Regions from separate parts of the Faecalibacterium sp. Marseille-Q4896 genome, predicted to be linked through region 2. Evidence: predicted binding sites of a transcription regulator. Region 2 holds the regulator's gene; each other region holds the start of a gene.
The links. Region 2 encodes HrcA, which represses chaperone genes, less so after heat shock. Its sites were predicted from a motif close to TGTTAGCACTCNNNNNNNNNGAGTGCTAACA; they were not measured.
Positions count from the first base shown of each region.

Region 1: a site for HrcA is predicted at 1,943-1,973, ahead of J3348_RS03500 (Hsp20/alpha crystallin family protein). Genes of this name have one in related genera too.
Region 3: a site for HrcA is predicted at 2,746-2,776, ahead of J3348_RS13500 (Hsp20/alpha crystallin family protein). Genes of this name have one in related genera too.
Region 4: a site for HrcA is predicted at 3,379-3,409, ahead of htpG (molecular chaperone HtpG). Genes of this name have one in related genera too.

Region 1 covers NZ_JAFREG010000001.1:693,340-698,597, forward strand. The annotation lists gene J3348_RS03490 (sodium ion-translocating decarboxylase subunit beta) at 1-853, shown strand, start outside; gene J3348_RS03495 (oxaloacetate decarboxylase) at 867-995, shown strand; gene J3348_RS03500 (Hsp20/alpha crystallin family protein) at 1,338-1,808, opposite strand; gene J3348_RS03505 (threonine/serine exporter family protein) at 2,234-3,004, shown strand; gene J3348_RS03510 (threonine/serine exporter family protein) at 3,001-3,459, shown strand; gene J3348_RS03515 (SLC13 family permease) at 3,583-4,716, shown strand; gene J3348_RS03520 (hypothetical protein) at 4,804-5,040, opposite strand; gene J3348_RS03525 (class I SAM-dependent methyltransferase) at 5,063-5,258, opposite strand, start outside.
Region 2 covers NZ_JAFREG010000004.1:147,788-153,045, reverse strand. The annotation lists gene dnaK (molecular chaperone DnaK) at 1-665, opposite strand, end outside; gene J3348_RS08870 (nucleotide exchange factor GrpE) at 767-1,396, opposite strand; gene hrcA (heat-inducible transcriptional repressor HrcA) at 1,393-2,466, opposite strand; gene J3348_RS08860 (stage V sporulation T C-terminal domain-containing protein) at 2,654-3,196, opposite strand; gene J3348_RS08855 (aminoacetone oxidase family FAD-binding enzyme) at 3,424-4,725, shown strand; gene J3348_RS08850 (NAD(P)/FAD-dependent oxidoreductase) at 4,904-5,258, shown strand, end outside.
Region 3 covers NZ_JAFREG010000012.1:62,277-67,534, reverse strand. The annotation lists gene J3348_RS13530 (YodL domain-containing protein) at 1-350, shown strand, start outside; gene J3348_RS13525 (transposon-transfer assisting family protein) at 340-543, shown strand; partial or broken gene J3348_RS13520 (DUF6054 family protein) at 717-1,064, shown strand; gene J3348_RS13515 (DUF2500 domain-containing protein) at 1,066-1,425, shown strand; gene J3348_RS13510 (hypothetical protein) at 1,630-2,013, shown strand; gene J3348_RS13505 (DUF1003 domain-containing protein) at 2,078-2,599, shown strand; gene J3348_RS13500 (Hsp20/alpha crystallin family protein) at 2,910-3,374, shown strand; gene J3348_RS13495 (NAD(P)H-hydrate epimerase) at 3,491-3,775, opposite strand; gene J3348_RS13490 (hypothetical protein) at 3,812-4,624, opposite strand; gene J3348_RS13485 (TnpV protein) at 4,608-4,961, shown strand.
Region 4 covers NZ_JAFREG010000007.1:13,304-18,561, forward strand. The annotation lists gene J3348_RS10835 (alpha/beta hydrolase) at 1-569, opposite strand, end outside; gene J3348_RS10840 (GNAT family N-acetyltransferase) at 775-1,293, shown strand; gene J3348_RS10845 (HD domain-containing protein) at 1,372-1,902, opposite strand; gene J3348_RS10850 (hypothetical protein) at 1,938-2,378, opposite strand; gene J3348_RS10855 (alpha/beta hydrolase) at 2,493-3,272, opposite strand; gene htpG (molecular chaperone HtpG) at 3,475-5,258, shown strand, end outside.

The DNA.
Region 1 (5,258 bases), on a different contig from region 2:
TGGTGCTATGATCGACTTTGGCCCCCTGCTGGAAAAACCGTGGCTCATGCTCTTTGGTGCCGCAGCGCAGTTTGGTATTTTCTTCACCCTGTTTCTGGCAGGCTTCTTCTTTGATTTGAAGGATGCTGCTTCCATCGCTGTCATTGGTGCAGCGGACGGTCCCACCGCCATTTTTGTAGCTAACGCCCTCAACTCCCAGTACCTTGGTGCCATCATGGTGGCAGCGTACAGTTACATGGCTCTGGTGCCCATCGTGCAGCCGCCGGTCATTAAACTGCTGACCACCCAGAAGGACCGCCGCATCCGGATGCCCTATGAAAAGGGCAATGTCAGCCAGCTGACGAAGATTCTGTTCCCCATTGTGGTAACCATCATTGCCGGTATGGTAGCTCCTGCCAGCGTAGCTCTAGTTGGTTTTCTGATGTTCGGCAACCTGCTGCGGGAGTGCGGCGTACTGAACGCCCTCAGCGAAACCGCGCAGAATGTGCTGGCAAACCTCATCACCATCGTGCTGGGCCTGACCGTGGCCGGACAGATGACCGCTGACAAGTTTGTCCGGCCCGATACCCTGCTCATCCTTGCACTGGGTCTGGTAGCCTTCGTTTTTGATACCGCAGGCGGCGTGCTGTTTGCAAAGCTGCTGAACCTGTTCCTGCCCGAAGGCAAAAAACTGAACCCGATGATCGGTGCAGCCGGCATCTCCGCCTTCCCCATGAGCGGCCGTGTGGTCAACAAGATGGGATTGGAAGAAGATAACCAGAATTTCCTGCTGATGTACTCCATCAGCGTCAACGTTTCGGGGCAGATCGCATCCGTCATTGCAGGCGGCCTGATTCTGACCCTGATGGCTTAACGGAGGTACACTTATGCTTCATCTTTCTTCGTGGATGACCACCCTGCCCATGATGCTCATCGGCATGGTCGGCATTCTTCTCGTCATTGGTGTCATTGTCCTGGCTGTGATGCTGCTCAACCGGCTGACAAGTCGGAAATAATTCATCCCATCAAGCAAAAGCGAATTTACGGCGAAATATCGCTATAAATATGATGCACAGGCCTTCTAAAACTGTGATTTTGTGACAATTTGGTGTCACTTCAATAAAGAACCCGCTTTCACTTCAATTTGATGTTGAAAGCGGGTTCTTTTCGCTTTTATGCGTGTTTGACGGCGGTTTCAAAAAGATTGACTGCTGCGTCCTCTTGCGTGTCGGTGTTGTGGGTACCACGCTTTTTCACTTCCGAAAAGATGTCAGAATACAAAAACCCCCGAAGAGCTTTTTACGGTTCTCCGGGGGTTGGTTCTATGCGCCGGTGTTCCTCACACCGATGCACAAACATTATTCGATTTCAATGAGATTGGGATTCGCAGGCAGAGCCTTCTGCTGCTGCGGTGCGGGCAGCACGATGTGCAGGATGCCATCCTCGAACTTTGCGTGGATGTCCTCCTTCTTCACGGCATCACCCACATAGAAGCTGCGGGCACAGGTACCGGAGAAGGTCTCACGGCGCAGATAACGGCCATCGTTGTCCTTCTCGTCATTGGAGTGGTTGCGGACGGCCTGAATAGTCAGGTAGCCGTCACTCAGCTCCATCTGAACGTCTTCCTTCTTGCAGCCGGGCAGGTCAACAGCCACATCATAGTTGCCATCGGCGGTCTGCTTCACATCGGTTTTCATCATGTTTGCGCCGCGCTTGCCGAAGGTTTCACGCTCTTCACGATTCATTGCACGCTCCAGCGCACCGTCGTTCCAGAACGGATCAAAGAAATCATCGAACAGATTTTCATGGAAAACAGCAGGCATAAACATAAAACAACCCTCCAATCCCGGCGTTCGGGTCGGGCATAAAATCAAGATCGTGCATCAGGAGCGGAGTCTTCCCGGGAGCCTTGCGGTTCCCTCATGCCCCTTTCTCCTGAGCACGCCACTGTTATAGCACCGTTTATTAGCAGTGTCAATAGTAGAGTGCTAAAATTCATAAAAGAATAATACTTTTATAATATTTCATGCAATTCTCGGCAAAATCGTTTGCACTGGATTCAATTTTTTCTTCTCCAATCGTAGTCTTTCGCTGTGACAGAACGGATGCAAGCCGTTTCTTCAGAACCAGGCGATCCATTGCCCGCGTAAACAATGCGGTTATCAAAAAGTCTCTCTGTCCTTGCAGCGTCTTGCGTTCTGCCGGTCCACCCGCTATAATAATGTAGAAACCGAGATGAAAAGAGCGTGATATTGTGGAAGAGACCGAGGTCAGTCATTTTCTCCACATTCTGGTCCGAATGGGCGAAGCTTTACAAAACAGCGGCGCAGAAGTATTCCGCGTTGAGGACACTTTGAACCGGATCGCAATCGCCTATGGGGCAGAAGATGTGAATGTATTCGTGATCACATCCAGCATCGTGGTCACGCTTACCATGCCCTCGCTGCCGCCGCAGACCGAGACCCGCCGCCTGCGTCACGCTGCCAGCAATGACCTGCTGACATTGGAAAAGCTCAATGCGCTCAGCCGCCGTATCTGCACAGCGCCTCCTTCCATAGAAGAGTTTCAGCGCCAGCTGAATGCCATTCTGGCACAGCATCCGGACCCAAGACTGCATCTTGCCGGCAGTGTGTTGGCTGCTTCCAGTTTTGCCATCTTCTTTGGTGGAAATCTCTGGGACGGCCTGCTGGCCGGCGGCATTGCCGTTCTGATTTGCTGGATGGAGCGCTATCTCTCGCCTTTTTGTATGAATGGCGTAGAATTTCAGTTTATAGCATCATTTCTCAGCGGTGTCTCCACTCTGCTGCTCTGCCGCTTTGGGATGCAGTTTCATGCCGATAAAGTTCTGATTGGTATCATCATGCTGCTGATTCCCGGCATCATGCTGACAAATTCCATCCGGGACATCTTACTTGGGGACATTATTTCCGGCTCTCTTCGGCTGGTGGAAGCCATTCTGATGGCCGCCACCCTTGCACTCGGCATAATGGCCGCCATCTGGTTGATGGGAGGAATTTCCGCATGATACAGGTTTTTTCGCAGTTGCTCAGTGCTGCCCTTGGTTCGGTCGGTTTCGGACTGATCTTCAATCTGAACCGGCGCTACTTACCCGCCGCCGGTGTAGGCGGGCTACTGGCATGGCTGGCTTATCTTCTTGCCGCCAACACCCTGCACAGCGTCTTTCTTGCCAATCTGTTGGCCGGTTTCTGTGCCGCTCTGTATGCCGAAATTCTTGCCCGATGCTGCAATGCACCCTCTACGCCTTTCTTCATCACCGCTGCCATTCCCCTCATTCCCGGAAGCACCCTCTACTACTGCATGAACGCAGTTGTCTCCAATGATTTGTCTGCTGCAGAGCATTTCGGAAAGCAGACCTTTCTGGCCGCTCTTGGAATTGCCGGCGGTATGGCAATCGCATGGTGTCTGGCCGATTTGAGCCGGAAGCTGCACACACTTGCAATCCGTTCTTCGGGAAAGTAGCGATCTTCCACATTGAAGAATGCCGCTGATGATCGGGTCGTTTGAGCTGCTGCTCTGAAATACGGAAAAAGGCCGTCCGGCACCGCAGCAGGGCTGCCTTTACAATTACAAGGATGTGTCTCTATGAAACTACTCAAACAATTCATTCAGCAGGAAACGGTCCTCACCGCAGCCGCTGTGCTGGCCGTTGTCTCCGCCTTCTTTGTTCTGCCGGATGCGCAGTATCTCGGCTACATCGACCTGCGCACGCTGGCGATTTTGTTTTCCCTGATGACGGTCATGGCCGGGCTGCGGCGGCAGGGCTTTTTTGATGGACTGGGCCGGGCATTGCTGTCCCGTACCCACAGCACCTTTCAGCTGACGCTGGTACTGGTCGGGCTGTGCTTTTTCGGAAGCATGTTCATCACCAACGATGTTTCCCTGCTGACCTTCGTCCCCTTTACGTTCGTGGTCCTGAGCCGTCTGGGAGCGGATGTCCGCCGCTCCCTTCTGATCCCGGTGGTCTGTATGCAGACCATTGCGGCAAACCTTGGCAGTATGCTGACCCCCATCGGCAACCCGCAGAACCTCTATCTTTACGGAAAAAGCGGCATGAGCATCGGGGGATTTGTTCTTCTTATGCTGCCCTACACCCTGATCTCTCTGCTCCTGCTGCTGGCTTGGGCAGCGCTGGTCTGCCGGAAAGCCTCTGATGCCCTTTCCGTGGATGAGCTTGTTTCTTCTTCTGCATCTCAGGGAGATCAGAAGATCATCCTGCTGTATCTGGTTCTGTTTGCCGTTTGCCTGCTGTCCGTGATCCGGGTGTTGCCCTATGGCATTGCCTTTGCCGCTGTACTCGTCTGCGCCCTTTTTGCAGACCCGCACACCTTACGGGCAGTGGACTATTCCCTGCTTTTGACCTTTGTGGCTTTTTTCATCTTCATTGGCAATCTGGGGCGCATTCCCGCTTTTTCCGGCTGGCTGCAGGAGTTTTTGACCGGCCGGGAAGTTCTTGTGGCGGTTCTTGCTTCGCAGGTCACCAGTAATGTTCCCGCCGCCCTGCTGCTGTCCGGGTTCACGGCAGAGACACAAGCCCTCATCATCGGCACCAATCTCGGAGGTCTTGGCACTTTGATCGCATCTATGGCCAGTCTTATTTCCTACCGACAGATCGCACGGGAGCTGCCACAGGGGAAGACGCGGTATTTTGGGCTGTTCACCCTGTCCAACCTGATCTTCCTTGCGATCCTGCTGGGTGTGTGGTTTTTGCTCCGCTGAACGTGGCAGATGACTTATGGTTTTTCTATAAAGCTAAAAAAGGGAGTTCCGTCACGGACGAAGGTCCGGGCAGAACTCCCTTTGGTTTTATCGTATGGTCAGAATGCCGGTGCCCACCGGCACCTCCAGCAGCTTGCCGGAAAAATGCTTCGGGATGCCGGACAGTGCCTTTTCCAGATAGGCATCATTTTCTGCCTTGTTCATGTCCCACACCAGACGGCACACCGCTTTCCCGCTCAGGGTGGAGCAGGTGATCATACCATCATAAAAATTATTGCCGCCTGTCAGCCGGTAGGCACTGCGGATTGCTTCTTTTCGTTCCATGCTCCGTCCTCCTTACACTATTTCACCGCTTTTGCGCCGTAACGCAAAGCCAGCCCTTTTTATTTTTGTGGCTCTGGATCTGACAGAATCCTGCTTGTTCCAGATACTCTTTCAGTGCAGTATCCGTATAGATGGTCATGCCATTGATGATTTTCGTCCATTTGTCGTCTTTTGTCGTTTCGCCGTTCGCTTCGTTACAGATGAAAAAGACCCCGCCG
Region 2 (5,258 bases):
TCGATGCCGTTCTCGGTCTGGAAGGCATCTGCCATCCAGTTGATGATGCGCTCATCGAAGTCATCGCCGCCCAGATGGGTATCACCGTTGGTGGCCAGAACCTCGGTAACGCCGTCGCCCATCTCGATGATGGACACATCGAAGGTGCCGCCGCCCAGATCGTAGACCATGATCTTCTGGTCTTCTTCCTTATCGATGCCGTATGCCAGAGAAGCGGCAGTAGGCTCGTTGATGATACGCTTGACGTTCAGGCCTGCAATGGTACCTGCGTCCTTGGTAGCCTGACGCTGGCTGTCGTTGAAGTATGCAGGAACGGTAATAACAGCCTCGGTAACAGGCTCGCCCAGATAAGCCTCGGCATCAGCCTTCAGCTTCTGCAGGATCATAGCGCTGACCTGCTGGGGAGTGTACTCCTTGCCGTTCAGGGTCACCTTGTGGTCGGTGCCCATGAAGCGCTTGATGGAAGCGACGGTGTTCTCGGGGTTGGTGATGGCCTGACGCTTTGCGACCTGACCCACCAGACGGTCGCCGGTCTTGGTGAAGCCGACCACAGACGGGGTGGTGCGTGCACCCTCAGAGTTTGCGATAACAACGGGCTCGCCGCCCTCCATGACAGCCACGCAGCTGTTGGTAGTACCAAGGTCGATACCAATGATCTTACTCATAATGAAAACTCCTCTCGAAAGAACAAATCTTATTGTTTATGTGATGCTCAAATGTTTGTAAGCGGATGTTATATTCAAAACCCTTTCGGGTTTCTGCTTTGTTATTCGGCCACTACAACGGTCGCATGGCGGACGATCTTATCGCCCAGCTTGTAGCCCTTCTGGTAGACCGTGATGACGGTGCCGCTCTCCTGTCCGTCCGGGGCGGGGATCTGCTGCACCGCGTTCATGAAGTTGGGGTCAAAGGGCTTGCCCAGCGCCTCGATCTCCTCCACATGGAGGGCATCCAGCGCCTTGGCGGCCTTGTCCAGCGTCATGGTCACGCCCTTTTTGTAGTTCTCGTCGGTGGTGGGGGCGTTGGCCGCCATCTCCAGCGTATCCAGAATGGGAATGATCTGGTTCACCGCAAAGGAAATGCCATCGTTGAACTTCTGGTCGGCTTCGCGGGTGGAGCGCTTGCGGTAGTTCTCGTACTCCGCTGCCATGCGCAGCAGCTGGTCTTTGGCCTGTGCAGCGTTGGCTTCGGCAGCATCCAGCTTTGCCTTTACGGCTTCCAGCTCACGGGCCTTCTTGTTGAACCAGCCGCCATCCTTCTTCTTGTCATCCTTCGGGTCGGCAGCTTCGGCAGCAGGTTCCTGTTCGGGTGCTGCCTGCTGGGCCTTTTCCTCGGGAGCCGTTTCGGGCTGCTCAGCTTCCTGAGCCGGAGCCGTCTTTTTTGCTTCTTCGCTCATTCCAGATCCTCCTTATAGATCACAGTCCGCCGGGGTGCGGCAGCCTGCGGGGTGTCTTTTCGTTTGCCGCTCATGCCCTCGCCCAGCTGATCTGCAAAGTAATGCAGCAGCGGCATCAGTTTCTGGAAGGGCATCCGGGTGGGGCCGATCAATGCAATGGAGCCCCACAGGCCTCCGCCCACCAGATACCGGTCGCTCACGATGCACAGGCCCGGGATCTGCGGTTCCAGATCCTCGCCCAGCAGCACGCTCTCACTGCGTTCTGCCGGAGGTGCGATCAGGCCAGCGGCCTGCTCCTCGTCGTTCAGCAGTGTGAGGATGTCGCCCACCTTGCCGTCCAGCTGAGGCCAGTCCAGCAGATACTGCTCGCCGCCCAGAAATACGTGGGGCTTGACGGAATCCTGCAGGATGGCAGCCGCTGCACTGATAACGGGCACCAGCTCCGGGTCGATCTGGCTGCACAGCTCTGCCAGCAGCCGGGTGGAAAGATCCACCGGCGCTACAAAGGTAAGGTTGCGGTTGAGCAGTGCGGCAAGTGCTGCCGCATTCTCGCGGGAAAGGCCGGTGCGTACCCGTGCCACACGGGTACGAACGTAACCGGCCGTGGTAACGGCCAGCACAGCCGCTGCGCTGCGGCCCACCTGAACCACTTCATAGTGGGCGATGCACAGATCCTCGGCACATGGGGTGCTGATGGCGGCGGTGCAGCCGCTGATGGCGGCCAGCGCCTTGGCGGCACCTGCGGCCAGCTTTTCCGGCTCGTGGTCAAGGCTTGCGAACACCGCATCCACCCGGGCGCGGCTCACACGATCCAGCGGCTGATCGTCGGTCAGCAGATTATCAAGGTAGTAACGGTAGCCCTTGGCACTGGGCACACGGCCCGCGCTGGTGTGGGGCTGCTCCAGCAGACCCAGCTTTGTCAGCGCCGCCATCTCATTGCGAAGCGTTGCGCTGGAAACTGCCATGTCAAAGTAGTTTGCCAGCACGCTGCTGCCAACGGGCTCGCCTTCGAGACCATACAGCGCCACGATCGCCTGCAAGACTCGCTGCTTGCGTGCATCCATCGTCATAGCGCCTGCCTCCTTTTTGCGTTCGCTTTGTTTGTTTAGCACTCCTTGTTCCTGAGTGCTAAGACCATTATAGCCAATTTTCCGGTGCTGTCAAGCCCCTTGGAAAAATGTTTTAAAAGATTCATAATTCTGTCATAAACGAAGAAAGCGCCCTCCTTATTATAAGGAAAGCGCTCCGGCATGTTCTTTACTCTTCCATCTGCCTTGCCAGAAATGCCGCTGCCACATTCACGGCCTTGAGCTGGGCAGCATCCGGCGTGGCCGTGCGGTCTTCGGTCAGCAGGGCCACCACGCCGGTCACATCGCCCGCCGCAATGATGGGTGCGGCGCACAACACCACCCGGGGCGAGCCTTCGCAGGGCAGGATGCACTTTTCGGCAATGCCCTCGCTCTGGTACAACCTGCGGCCATCCATCAGCTTTTCCAGCGGCTGGCTGATGCTGCGGTCGGCCAGCTCCCGCCGGCCGGAGCCGCTCACCGTAAGGATACGGTCGCGGTCGGCCACCAGTGTGGTCAGCGCAAAGCTTTTGCTGAGCACCTCGGTATACTGGGCCGCTACTGCGTTCATCTCGCCAATGGGCGAATACTTTTTAAAGATCACCTCGCCGTCGCCCGTGGTGAAGATCTCCAGCGGGTCGCCGCGGCGGATGCGCTGGGTGCGGCGGATCTCCTTGGGGATCACCACCCGGCCCAGCTCGTCGATGCGGCGCACGATTCCTGTTGCTTTCATGTTTTTGCTCCTCCGTTTCCTTAAAAATGCCTGCAGCACTAGTATCTGTCAGGCCGGGCCATTTATACCTGCCGCCCCCGCGCAAAAAGACCTGCACGGAAAGCTGCCTCTTCGTTGCGTTTCCGGCAGGGTTCTGCTACAATGATACAAAAAGCCGTTTTCATAAGCACAGCACCCCGCTTATGAAGACAGCTCCTAAAATTCTACTGAGAAAGGCAGGTGTCCGGATGCCGAACATCCTCATTCTGGGCGGCGGTGCCGCCGGTCTTGCAGCCGCGCTGGCGGCGGCACAAAGTGCCCCCGCTGCACAGGTCATTGTGCTGGAGCGCAACCCGAAGCCGGGCAAAAAGCTGCTTGCCACCGGCAATGGCCGTTGCAATCTGGATAACACCGGCATTGCACCGGAGCTGTATTTCACTGCCGACCCGGCAGCACTTCGTCCGCTGCTGGATGCCGTAAATACCGCCGACCCGCTGCGCTGGTTCCATGCGCTGGGGCTTTATACCCGCACCGACGAGGCGGGCCGGGTGTATCCGTACTCCAATCAGGCGGCGGACGTGCTGGCCCTGCTGGAGCATCACCTTGCGCAGCACCATGTGCAGCTGCGCACCGGCTGCACCGTGCGCACCCTGAACCAGAGCCGCAGCGGCTACGCCGTGCAGTTCGAGACGGCAGGCGGCTCTGCCGAAACGCTGCGCGCCGATGCCGTCATCTGCGCCATGGGCGGTGAGGCAGGGCCGCAGTTCGGCACCGACGGCTTTGGCACCCGGTTCGCCGCCCAGTGCGGCGGCAGGGTGGAGCCGCTGTACCCCTGCCTGACCGCCCTGCAGTGCGCAAAGCCCCGCAAAGCGCTGGCTGGCATCCGTGCCAAGGCAGCAGCATCCCTGCTGGACGGTGCCCATGTGCTTGCCTGCGAGAACGGCGAGGTACAGTTCACCGATTACGGCCTTTCCGGCATCTGCATCATGCAGCTGTCCGGCCTGCTGGCCCCGGGCCGCGGCCCCAAGGCTCCTGCTGTGGAGCTGGACCTCTTCCCGGCAGTGGACGAAACCGCACTTGCCAGCCTGTTTGCGGCCCACGCCGCCCAGACGGCAGGGGGCAGCGCCGCTGACTTCTGGCTGGGCCTGCTGAACCAGAAGCTGGGCCGTACTGTGTGGTTTGCCGCCGGGCTGCAGGACAGCGACACGCCTGCCGTGCTCACCGCCGCACAGTGGCAGAAGCTGGCCCACACCGCCAAGCACTGGCGCTTTGAGGGGCTGACCCCCTGCAGCTGGAAGCAGGCCCAGACCACCGGCGGCGGGCTGGCCCTGCGGGAGGTGGATCAGCACTTCCAGTTCAAGGGCTGTCCGGGCCTTTACTTTGTGGGCGAAACGCTGGACTGCGCAGGCAGCTGCGGCGGTTTTAACCTGCACTGGGCGTTCGGCTCCGGCCTTGTGGCCGGGCGCAGCGCTGCAGGCCATGCTGCAGCAGGCCGTGCTCTGCCAAAAGCCTCCGCGCCCGCAAAGAGCAGGAAAAAGCCGCACAGGTAAAAATGAGCTTTAAATTTTCAACAAAAGCTTGACATCTTGTGCAGATCGCATTATCATAAAGACAATAAAAGTTTGTTCAGAGGATCGAGCAGAACAAGCAAGGGGAGAGTCGAAAGGCCCTTTTGTTTGTCCTGCTCTTTTTCTTTTATTCGGCAAACGGAGCGATCAGGAGGTTTTTATGCTGGATGTAGCAATTATCGGCTGCGGTGTCATTGGTGCGGCAGCCGCCTATGAGCTGTCCCATTACCCGCTGCAGACCGCCATTTTCGAGGCTGAAAATGACGTAGCAGACTGCACCACCAAGGCCAACAGTGCCATTCTGCACGCTGGCTACGACCCCGAACCGGGCACCCGGATGGCGCAGCTCAACGTGGAGGGGTCCGCACTGGCCAAGGAGATCTGCGCCCGGCTGGATGTGCCGTACCTGCAGTGCGGCAGTCTGGTGCTGGCCCTCAGCCCGGAAGAGCTGCCCCACCTGCAGAAACTGTATGAGAACGGCATCGCCAACGGCGTGCCGGGCATCCGGCTGCTTT
Region 3 (5,258 bases), on a different contig from region 2:
AAACGCCCGACCCGGAGCATTACGAGGTCACCTACTATGCTGATTTGCCCGTCATGTGGCAGGATGTGCCGGACAACGAGGTTCTGGAAGAACTGTTTCAGATGTTCAACCTCTCCCGTCCGCAGGATTTTGAGGGGCACAGCCTGTCGGTCAGCGATGTGATCGCACTCAAACGCAATGGCGAGGTGTCTGTGCATTATGTGGACAGCATCGGCTTCAAAGATTTACAGGGGTTTCTGGACAAGCAGCCGGAACGCCCTTCGGTGCTGATGAATCTCAAAGAAAAGTGCGATGCCCCGGAGTGCAATCCTACCGTCTGCCGGAAAGCGAGGGATGAACATGAACTTTGACCACGAGGAATTGACCCTGATGATGCTCTACAATACCGGCACCCGACTGGGGCTTATCCACGAGTTGCGGCTGATGCAGTGCTACCTGATGCCCGACGAAACCGCCCTGCGGGAACTGTCGGAGGGTGTTATCGAAAAGCTGAAACTGCTGACCGATGCAGAGTTTGCCGAACTGGAATTTCCACTGGACTGATCTTTGCCGCCTGCGGGCGGCATACATAAAGTATTTTGTTCTTCCAAAAGATATGCTATAATCAAATTAGACAAAATTCCTCTCTTCAAGCGATTTCTCCGCAATTTTCCTGTGGCTCTGCTCGTATCAAAAATAAGGGACTGAATTTTAATTGTCAGAACGGAGGAACCATTATGGCAATCTTTGAAAAGACCATCCTAAACAAAAACTTTGACAAGCTGCTTCGGAAGCTGGAAAATGAAATCCCGGACAGCAGTTGGTCGGAAGATTTAGAGGCAGGCAGTGATTTCAAAGAGGGCGATGCCCGGTGCAGTGTCCGTGTATTTGAACGGTACAGCATGATGGGCGGCAACCGCCTGAGTCTGACACTGACCATGTTCCAGAATGCGGACAGTCCGATCCGGCTGTCTGCCATCACCGCATGAGGCAGTCAAGCGGTGTTCTTCAAGGTGAACACCCTCGGAGAAGAATCTTTTCTGGACGATGTAAAGGACCTGCTGGAAGAAATTTGGGAGGAATAAGATGTTTTACGCTGGAATTGATATGCTGTTCAGCATTCTGTTTCCCATCCTGTTCCTTGTGGTTATGGGCATGATCCTATACACCATCATCGGAAATATCAGCACATGGAATAAAAACAACCATTCGCCGCGGCTGACTGTTCCGGCAACGGTTGTGGCAAAGCGAACGGAAGTTTCTCGCCACCATACAGACAATACGATGGCGCATACGTTCACGACCTATTATGTGACCTTTCAGGTAGAGAGCGGCGACCGCATGGAGCTTACCGTAAGTGGTTCGGACTACGGAATGCTTGTGGAGGGCGACATTGGAAAGCTGAGTTTTCAGGGCACCCGCTATCTTGGGTTTGAGCGGAGCTAATTGCAGCACAATATAAGATGCCTAAAAAGCTATCGAAATTTCAGAATATGTTGTTTCGACTTATGCCAAATTCAATGTTCAAACAAATTGGTTTCAAAAAAGCAGATGTAATCAACTTGTGCAACACGATGTCTGAATTGGATTTCAGCGATTCGTTATGTACTGAACTCGACAACTCGGAATTTGGCGAAGGAGTGTGAATGGATGAAAAAGAAAATAATTCTATCAATAGCGTTTCTGATTAGTTTATTACCAATGTTATTTAACCAATATGGCGGATTAAAAGGTGTACAGGAAATTACCGGCTTGATAAATCTACTCAATCCTATTGGAATAGTGTCTGTCATTTTGTTTGTTTTAGGAGTATGGTTTCCCGTCAAGAAACGAGTTGTTAGTAAAAGTTTAGGCGCATTAGGCGTGATTGGGATTGTGGTCTCCGAAATATATAAATTCCTCACCTGGCATACATTGACTGTCACCGGTGAAGTCAGTTTACAGAATAGCATTCGATTAGCATTCCCCGAGTTTTATATAGGATTGACCATTTCTTTGGTAATGGTGATTGCTTATTTTGTGATTGACAAGTAAACTTGGCATAAGGACAACTTCCCGTTTACCACCCAAGAACATCCATGAGAGAGGAGTGACCGTTATGAAGGAAAACAGAAAACTATTAAAAGAAGTGCTCAAGGACATCCGGCACGACATGACCGATGAGGAAGTGCTGAATCTGCTGGCAGACAGTAAGATCTCCGTCAGTCCTGAAAGCGAAAAAGAAAAGTATACGCTGGGGCAGCGTGCAGCGGATTCCATTGCAAAATTTGCCGGAAGCTGGGCGTTTATCTTTTCCTTTACCGGTGTTCTGATCCTTTGGATGGTGGTCAACACGGTGCTGGCTGCCAAGGCATTTGACCCGTATCCGTTTATTCTGCTGAATTTGGTACTGTCCTGTGTGGCGGCGATTCAGGCACCGCTGATCATGATGAGCCAGAACCGTCAGGAGGAAAAAGACCGCCGCAGAGCGGAAAATGACTATAAAGTCAACTTGAAGACCGAGATCATGATCGAGGACCTGTACGATAAAGTAAACGCCATTCTTGCCAAGCAGTCCGCACTGGAAAAGCGGCTGCAAAACGATGGCAAAAATCATACAAAGCAGCAGGAAAACAACTGAATCCTAGCTTTTTTGCGCCAAAATGGGATAAGCCGGAAAGAAAACGGTGTGCGATTTCATCTCCCGGTGTTGATTTTTGTCTCATTGTGGTAATGGGGGAAAGACAGATACAAGATATTGTTGCAAAAGTATTATTTTTTCGTGAATATTAGCGCTCTTATATTGACAGTGCTAAAAAACAATGCTATAACAGTGGCGTGCTCAGGAGGAAGGGCAAAAGGAGAGCCGCAAGGCTCCCCGGAAAGCTCTTCCGAGTGGACGCTTCAGATTTTTTGCCCCGACCCGAACGCCGGGATTGGAGGAATGATTTATGCTTATGCCGACTGTTTTCCATGAAAACCTGTTCGATGATTTCTTCGATCCGTTCTGGAATGACGCTGCACTGGAACGTATGATGAACCGTGAGGCTCGTGATACCTTTGGTAAGCGCGGTGCAAACATGATGAAGACCGATGTCAAACAGACGGACAACGGTTACGAAGTAGCTGTTGACCTGCCGGGCTGCAAGAAGGAAGACGTTCAGATGGATCTGAACGACGGCTACCTGACCATTCAGGCAGTGCGCAGCCACAGTAATGACGAAAAGGATAAGAAGGGCCGCTATCTGCGGCACGAATCCTTCTCCGGCACCTGCGCACGCAGTTTCTACGTGGGCGATGTGAAGAAGGAAGACATCCACGCAAAGTTCGAGGATGGCGTCCTGCACGTCGAGCTGCCTGCTCCTCAGCAGACGAAGGCTTTGCCTGAGAACCCGAATCTGATTGCAATCGAGTAAAACGCCGGTCGTGTGCGCCAAGGCACAACGCACATAAGATGCCCCCGGAGAGCCGCAACAAGCCCTCCGGGGGCATTTTTTGTTTCCTGGTATTTTTCCGCAGCGGCAAGCCTTCGTCAAAACTCCGGGTGCCATTCATCCCGGATGCCAATGTCAGCACAGATGATTTTTCCGCACAGCGGCGCAGAAGCTTCTGCCATATGCAAAGGCTTATAACTGTCGAAGGTTACGGTCAAATCTGCATGGGCAGCACCCTCGGCAACCTCCCCGGTATCCGTGTTGATGCCGCTGGGCAGGTCTACAGCCAGCACAAAGGTGTCGCTCTTATGCAGACGGCGTATCAGCCCGCAGGCAGCAAGACCGGAAGGCCGAAGTGCGCCATAAACTACCATAGATTCCATAAGCGAGTGACCTGAAAAGGCCGCTCGCTTTTTTGTTTACCACAGAGCTGAAAGGAGGCCAAAATGCCAAACAAAACGCAAGAATACCTTAACCTCGCCCAGCAAACGGCAAAGGAACTGACCCGATATTGGGAAAACTGGTCGGACTACCTGACCACTGCATCCCGGCTGTACAAGTACAGTTTTGCAGACCAGCTGATGATCTACGCCCAGCGCCCGGATGCCACCGCCTGCGCCGACTTTGACATCTGGAACAACCGGATGAACCGCTATGTCAGACGTGGCTCTAAGGGTATCGCTCTGCTGGACGAATCCAGCGGATTCCCGCGCCTGCACTACGTTTTCGATGTGTCGGACACCGGTGTGCGCCGTAATTCCCGTGACCCGGAGGTGTGGCAGTACAACGATGATCTGAAACAGCCTGTTTCGGAAATGCTCGCCGCTATCTACGGCATCAGCGGAGAGCGTGTTAGCCAGCAGCTTGCCGATGTTGCCGGAAAATTGGTGGCGGATTACTGGGACAACAACGGCGGCGACATCCGTGCCATCGTTGACGGCTCGCTCCTGATGGATTATGATGAAGCCGGGGTGGAGATGCAGTTCAAAAGCGCAGCAGCAATGAGTGTCACCTACACGCTGCTGGAACGCTGCGGCTTTGAGCCTGCCGGGTGGTTCGACAAGGACGATTTTCAGGCAATCTACAATTTCTCTACCCCGGATAGTGTCTACGCCCTCGGCGCAGCCGTCAGCGACATGAGCCGAGAGGTGTTGCGGAACATCGAGCGCACCGTAAAAACCACCATTCGCCGCCGAAACAATGAAAGGAGCCAGCATGAATATGAGCAGCAATCTGAGTTACACGCAGACCGGGGATTATCTTCTCCCGAACCTGACCCTGCATCAGCCGAAGACCCCGCTGGGCAAGTACGGCAGGATGCGCCTGAGCTTTCTGAGGCAACAGCGCCCGGTGCTGTACAACACGATGCTCCTGAACGGGAGCCTGTACCCGACCCTGACCGAACTGGAGCAGACCGCAGCAGCGATGAAGAAGCAACTGATGGCCGATTTGCTGGCGAAGAACCCGGCTCCGGACAAGGAGAAGAACCAGATGGCGTGGGTTCAGCACATGAACATCCTGCGGGAGCAGGTCGAGGAAGTGATTCAGACGGAGCTGATCTACAGCTAAGTTTTCTGGATGCCGCCATTCCTACCGAAACCCAGCAAATCGAACATATCGACCGAGCGGAGAGCGAAAAATCGCCCTCCGCTTTTGTTTTGTCGCAGGCCGAGATTGAGAATGAACTGCGCAAGCATGGTTCCGGTTTTCAGGATGGCAAGCAGCGGATCATCGAACTGTACCAGACACAGCCTGACCGCAAACTCCGTGCCAAAGCACTGGCAAAAGAGTACGGCATCGGCGGACATTCGCAGGATTTTCTGGACGGCAGCAGCGGTTTTGTAAATCATGATGGGAAAGGACTTG
Region 4 (5,258 bases), on a different contig from region 2:
TACTTTACGGCGTTGGCAATATCGTACAGTGGCGCATTGTCGGATGCATTCAGGAAAGAGCGGTACCGCAGCACAAAGGCCGCATAGCCCAGCTCGTGCAGCTGGTTGGCAATGGATGCACCCTCGTTCAGCTCTGCGGTGGTGTTGCCGCCGTTGCCGGGCACCACGATGGCGTACTTTGCGTTGGCTGTTTTAGCCGGGAAATAATACAGCTGCACCATGCCCAGAGAAGAATTTTCCGCAATTTCTTCCGGGGTATACACCTGCCATGTGATCTGTACGCCCCTGTTGTAGTTTTCGATCACAAGGTTCATGCCTTCGGCGGCATCCTCGGCAGCCGCGTAGCTTACATAGCCCTCAATGGGCGTATCATCGTACTGCGTGCTGCCCTCGATCCATTCGTTGCAGTAGGTATAGTAGCCGGAGCCTTTGATGCTGGGGTTCTCCCGCAGCTCTTTCATGGTCGTCTCTGTTGTGATGTTCGGCTCGCCGTACTCTGCAGCAAATGCCGAAAGCGATACGCACGCCAGCATTCCCAGCGCACACACCATCGTTCTGATCCACTTCATTTTGGGACATCCTCCATTCTGCAGCGGCGTATCCTGCCGTGCTTTTCTTTGTTATGATTTATTGTATCACAAACCTTCCGCTTGTCAAAGAAATTTCTGTGCAGTACGGCGCTTGTACCGCACCGCAAATTCTGCTATACTGGAGCCGGATATTTTTGAGAGTTGAGGGCGCGGAAAGCTATGCACTTTCCGCCGGGATCGAAATATGAGCAAAATCGAGATCCGGCCCATGGAGCCGGAAGACTGGAGCGCTGTTTCCAGAATTTATTTGGAGGGCATTGCTACAGAACATGCCACTTTTCAGACCACCTGTCCGCCGTATTCTGCGTGGGATGCTTCCCACGCAAAAGAATGCCGACTGGTACTGCTGGCCGACGGCGTGATCGCCGGGTGGACGGCGTTGCGCCGGGTGGACCCGCGCTGGTGCTACCGCGGCGTTGCCGAGGTGAGTATTTACGTGGGTGAGCAGTTCCGGGGCCATGGCCTTGGCTATCACCTGCTGACCGAGCTGTGCCATCAGGCAGAAAAGGCCGGCTACTGGACACTGCAGTCCACCGTGCTGCAGGACAACGCTGCCAGCCGCGCCCTGCACACAAAATGCGGCTTTCGCTTAGTGGGCCGCCGGGAACGCATTGCCCGCGACTGTCACGGCCGCTGGCTGGACACATTCTTAATGGAATACCGCGCTGCCGCCAATGAACCGGAAGGCTATAAAAAGCTGTAAGATGCAAAAGAACTCCGCGCCCTGAGGCTGCGGAGTTCTTTTTTGTCCATTGATAAAATGATAAAGGTAAAAACAGGCTTACCACTCTTCGCCGTCGATGTCCACGCTGCCGTCCACCACGGCACCGGCGCGGGAACGCTGGAACATGCTTTCCACCACGGCGCAGTACTTATCGGCCAGACAGACGATGACTGCTTCGCGGCAGGTGGGCACATGACGGAAGGTCAGCGGCCACATGTGGCTTGCAATGATGCTCTGTTCCTTTCTGGTAATGCTGAACACCCGCTTTGCATTGACGCAGGCATAACCCGGATGGGAGAAGCCGTGCATCTCAAACAGGCGGCGCAGGCCGTGAAAGGTACCGGTGGTGTGCCAGTCATACAGATAAAAATCATGCAGCAGGGCACCCACTGCCAGCGAGGTCTCGTCAGCGTGCAGATGCAGACGGCGGTTGAGCCAGAAGCTCACCAGCGCCACATTCTTGCAATGCTGGTAGGTGGTGACAGAGCCGTGCTGGATGTACTCCCGCATCCGCTGCACATCCGGGTGATGATCGTATTTTTCAACGATGGCATAAAGCTGTTCGCGCTCGATCTCAGAAAGCTGCATGCTGCAAAATTTCCTTTCGCTTTAAGGTGATGTTTTCAGGAGCGGAGCTGGACCGGATTGGAATTGCCGAAGTTCTCTGCACTGGAAGGGTTCTCCCGCTTGAGGGAAAAATCTACCAGATACTGCTTGCCGTCGCCCAGTTCTTCCAGCTGGGCCAGTTTTGCCTTTGCGGCAGCTTCGTCCGGGTACCACTGGATCAGGAAGAAATTTTCTTCCTCTACACCGTAGTACAGCCACTGGCCGTCGGCACGCAGCCAGTCGTCCAGATGATCCACTTCTTCGCCGTCCGGCAGGCCAAGGCCTTCTTCGGCATAAAGGTTTTCCGGTTCCACCTGCAGCATTTCGATCACCTGAATGGAGCTTTGCAGGTATTCGTCCTGCGAGACCGTCTTGTCCGAAAGCTCCCATCCGGTGAGAAAAGCCTGCATCATCAGGTCGCGCACAGAGATGCGCGGCAGGGTCGGGTCCATAACCATAGGTATTTCCTTCTTCCTTTAGTTTGTCCCTGCTGACCAGTATACGTCAAAGGCTTATGCAAGTCAACAGTTTAATTGTGAATTTTTTGTAGGTTCGTTCAAATATATCCAGACTTAACAGACGGAAAAGGCAAAAGTGTCTTCCAGCCATTCCACTGCCAGTTCCACCCAGTGATGCCGGTGGCGGCTGGGCTGGTCCACCTCTGCCGTGCTGATGCTGGTACCGTGCACCCCCTTTTCAAACAGATGTGCCTCGCATGGCACACCCGCCCGGTGCAGAGCGTTCACCAGCATCAGGGTGTTCTCCACCGGAACGGTGGCATCCTCCATGGTGGTCCATACGAACACCGGCGGCGTCTGCGGCGTGATCTTATCCTCCAGCCCGAACACCTGCTGTGCCGCCGGGTCGGCGCTGCCCGCCAGCTGCACAAAGCTGCCGCGGTGGGCATACTGCCCTGCCGTGACCACCGGATAGCCCAGAATGACCGCATTGGGCCGGGGCTGGGCCGCTTCGCCGGGAATGTCCAGCACAGCACCGGAAAGGGCCAGGTGGCCGCCCGCTGAAAAGCCGCACACGGCAATTTTTTCCGGCAGGATATGCCACTGGGCCGCGTGCTGTCGCACAAGACCGATAGCCTCGGCCAGCTGGCGCAGCGGCATGTAGTCCTTTGCCTTTTCGCAGATGGCGTAGTCCAGCACAGCGGTGTGGTACCCCGCCGCCGCAAACTGCAGCGCCACCGGGTCGCCCTCGCGGGCACTCACATGGGTATAGCCGCCGCCGGGCACCACCAGCACCAATGGCCGGTCAAGCACATTCGGCATCCGCTCACAGCAATCACGCAGATAAACGGTCAGTGTCCCACCGCCGGCCAGTTCCAGCTGTTTCAGCTGCATGATATTTCCTCCTTTTACAGCATCCTTTGCGGTTCATTATAGCACAAAACGAACCATTTTTTAAACTTTTTATGAAAGCCCTTGATTTTTGCTTTTCGTCGGTGTATATTAGCACTCGAAAGTTACGAGTGCTAAGTATTCAAAAGCAATATCCTATTCCGAGTGCTTGGTGCCGAATACAGATAAAAAGAGGTTTTGCATTATGGCTAAGAAAGAATTTCAGGCTGAAAGCAAAAAGCTGATGGATATGATGATCAACTCCATCTACACCAATAAGGAAATTTTCCTGCGCGAGCTGATCTCCAACGCATCGGATGCCATCGATAAGCTCTATTATAAGAGCCTGACCGATCCTTCTGTGGGCATGAACAAGGGCGATTTCCGCATCCTCATCACCCGCGATAAGGAGAACCGCATCCTGACCATTGAGGATAACGGCATCGGCATGACCAAAGAGGAACTTGAGCAGAATCTGGGCACCATTGCTCACTCCGGTTCTCTGGATTTCAAGAAGGACAACAAGGACGAGAACATCGATATCATCGGTCAGTTTGGTGTCGGCTTCTACTCTTCCTTCATGGTAGCCGATAAAGTCACCGTCATTTCCAAGGCTTATGGCTCGGATGAAGCATGGCAGTGGGAGTCCTCCGGTGTGGACGGCTACGAAATGACCCCCGCCCAGAAGGACACCGCAGGCACCCAGATCATCCTGCACATCAAGCCGGATACTGAGACGGACCACTACGACAACTTCCTCGATGAGTACGGCATCGTGGCCATCGTGAAGAAGTACAGCGACTATGTGCGCTATCCCATCCAGATGGAGCGCCAGCACGAGCGCCAGAAGCCGGAACCCGATCCCAAGCCGGAGGATTATAAGCCCGAATGGGAGACTTACACCGAGCTGGAAACTCTGAACAGCATGGTGCCCATCTGGAAAAAGCAGAAGAGCGAAGTGACCGACGAGGAGTACGCGAATTTCTATAAGGAAAAGTTTGGTGATTATACCGACCCCGCCCGCGTCATCGTCAGCCGCACCGAGGGCACTGCAAATTATAATGCCCTGCTGTTCGTGCCCAGCCACCGTCCCTACGACTTCTACACCAAGGATTATGAAAAGGGTCTGGCCCTGTACGCATCCGGCGTGCTCATCATGGAGAAGTGCGCCGACCTGCTGCCCGATTACTTCAGCTTCGTCAAGGGCATTGTGGACAGTCAGGATCTGAGCCTGAACATCAGCCGCGAGATGCTGCAGAAGGACAACCAGCTCAAGCTGATCCACAACGCTCTGGAAAAAAAGATCAAGAACGAGCTGCACGCCATGCTGGCCAATGACCGCGAGAAGTACGAGGAATTCTGGAAAGAGTTCGGCCGTCAGATCAAGTTCGGTGCTTACTCCGACTACGGCATGCACGCCGAGCTGCTGCGCGACCTGCTGCTGTTCTGGTCTGCCAAGGAGCAGAAGATGGTCACTCTGCAGGAGTATGTAGACAAGATGCCCGCTGAGCAGAAGTATATCTACTTCGCTGCCGGTGATTCTACCGACCGTCTGGCAAAGCTGCCCGCCGCTGAACTGGTCATGGATAAGGGCTATGACGTCCTGCTGCTGACCGAGGATGTGGATGAGTTCTGCCTGCAGATCCTGCGCACCTATCCCCGCAAGGATGCCGAAGGCAAGGACGGCACCGTGGAGTTCAAGAATGTCAACAGCGGTGATCTGGGCCTTGAGACCGAGGAAGAGAAGAAGGCCGCCGAGGACGCTACCGCTGAGAACAAGAACCTGTTCGATGCCATGAAGGACGCACTGGACGGCAAGGTGAAAGAGGTCAAGGTCTCTACCCGCCTGAAGGATCACCCTGTGTGCCTGAGTGCTGACGGCCCGCTGTCCATTGAGATGGAAAAAGTGCTGTCCAAGCAGCCCGGCAGCGAAGGCGTAAAGAGCGATAAGGTTCTGGAACTGAATGTCAACCACCCCGTGTTTGCCGT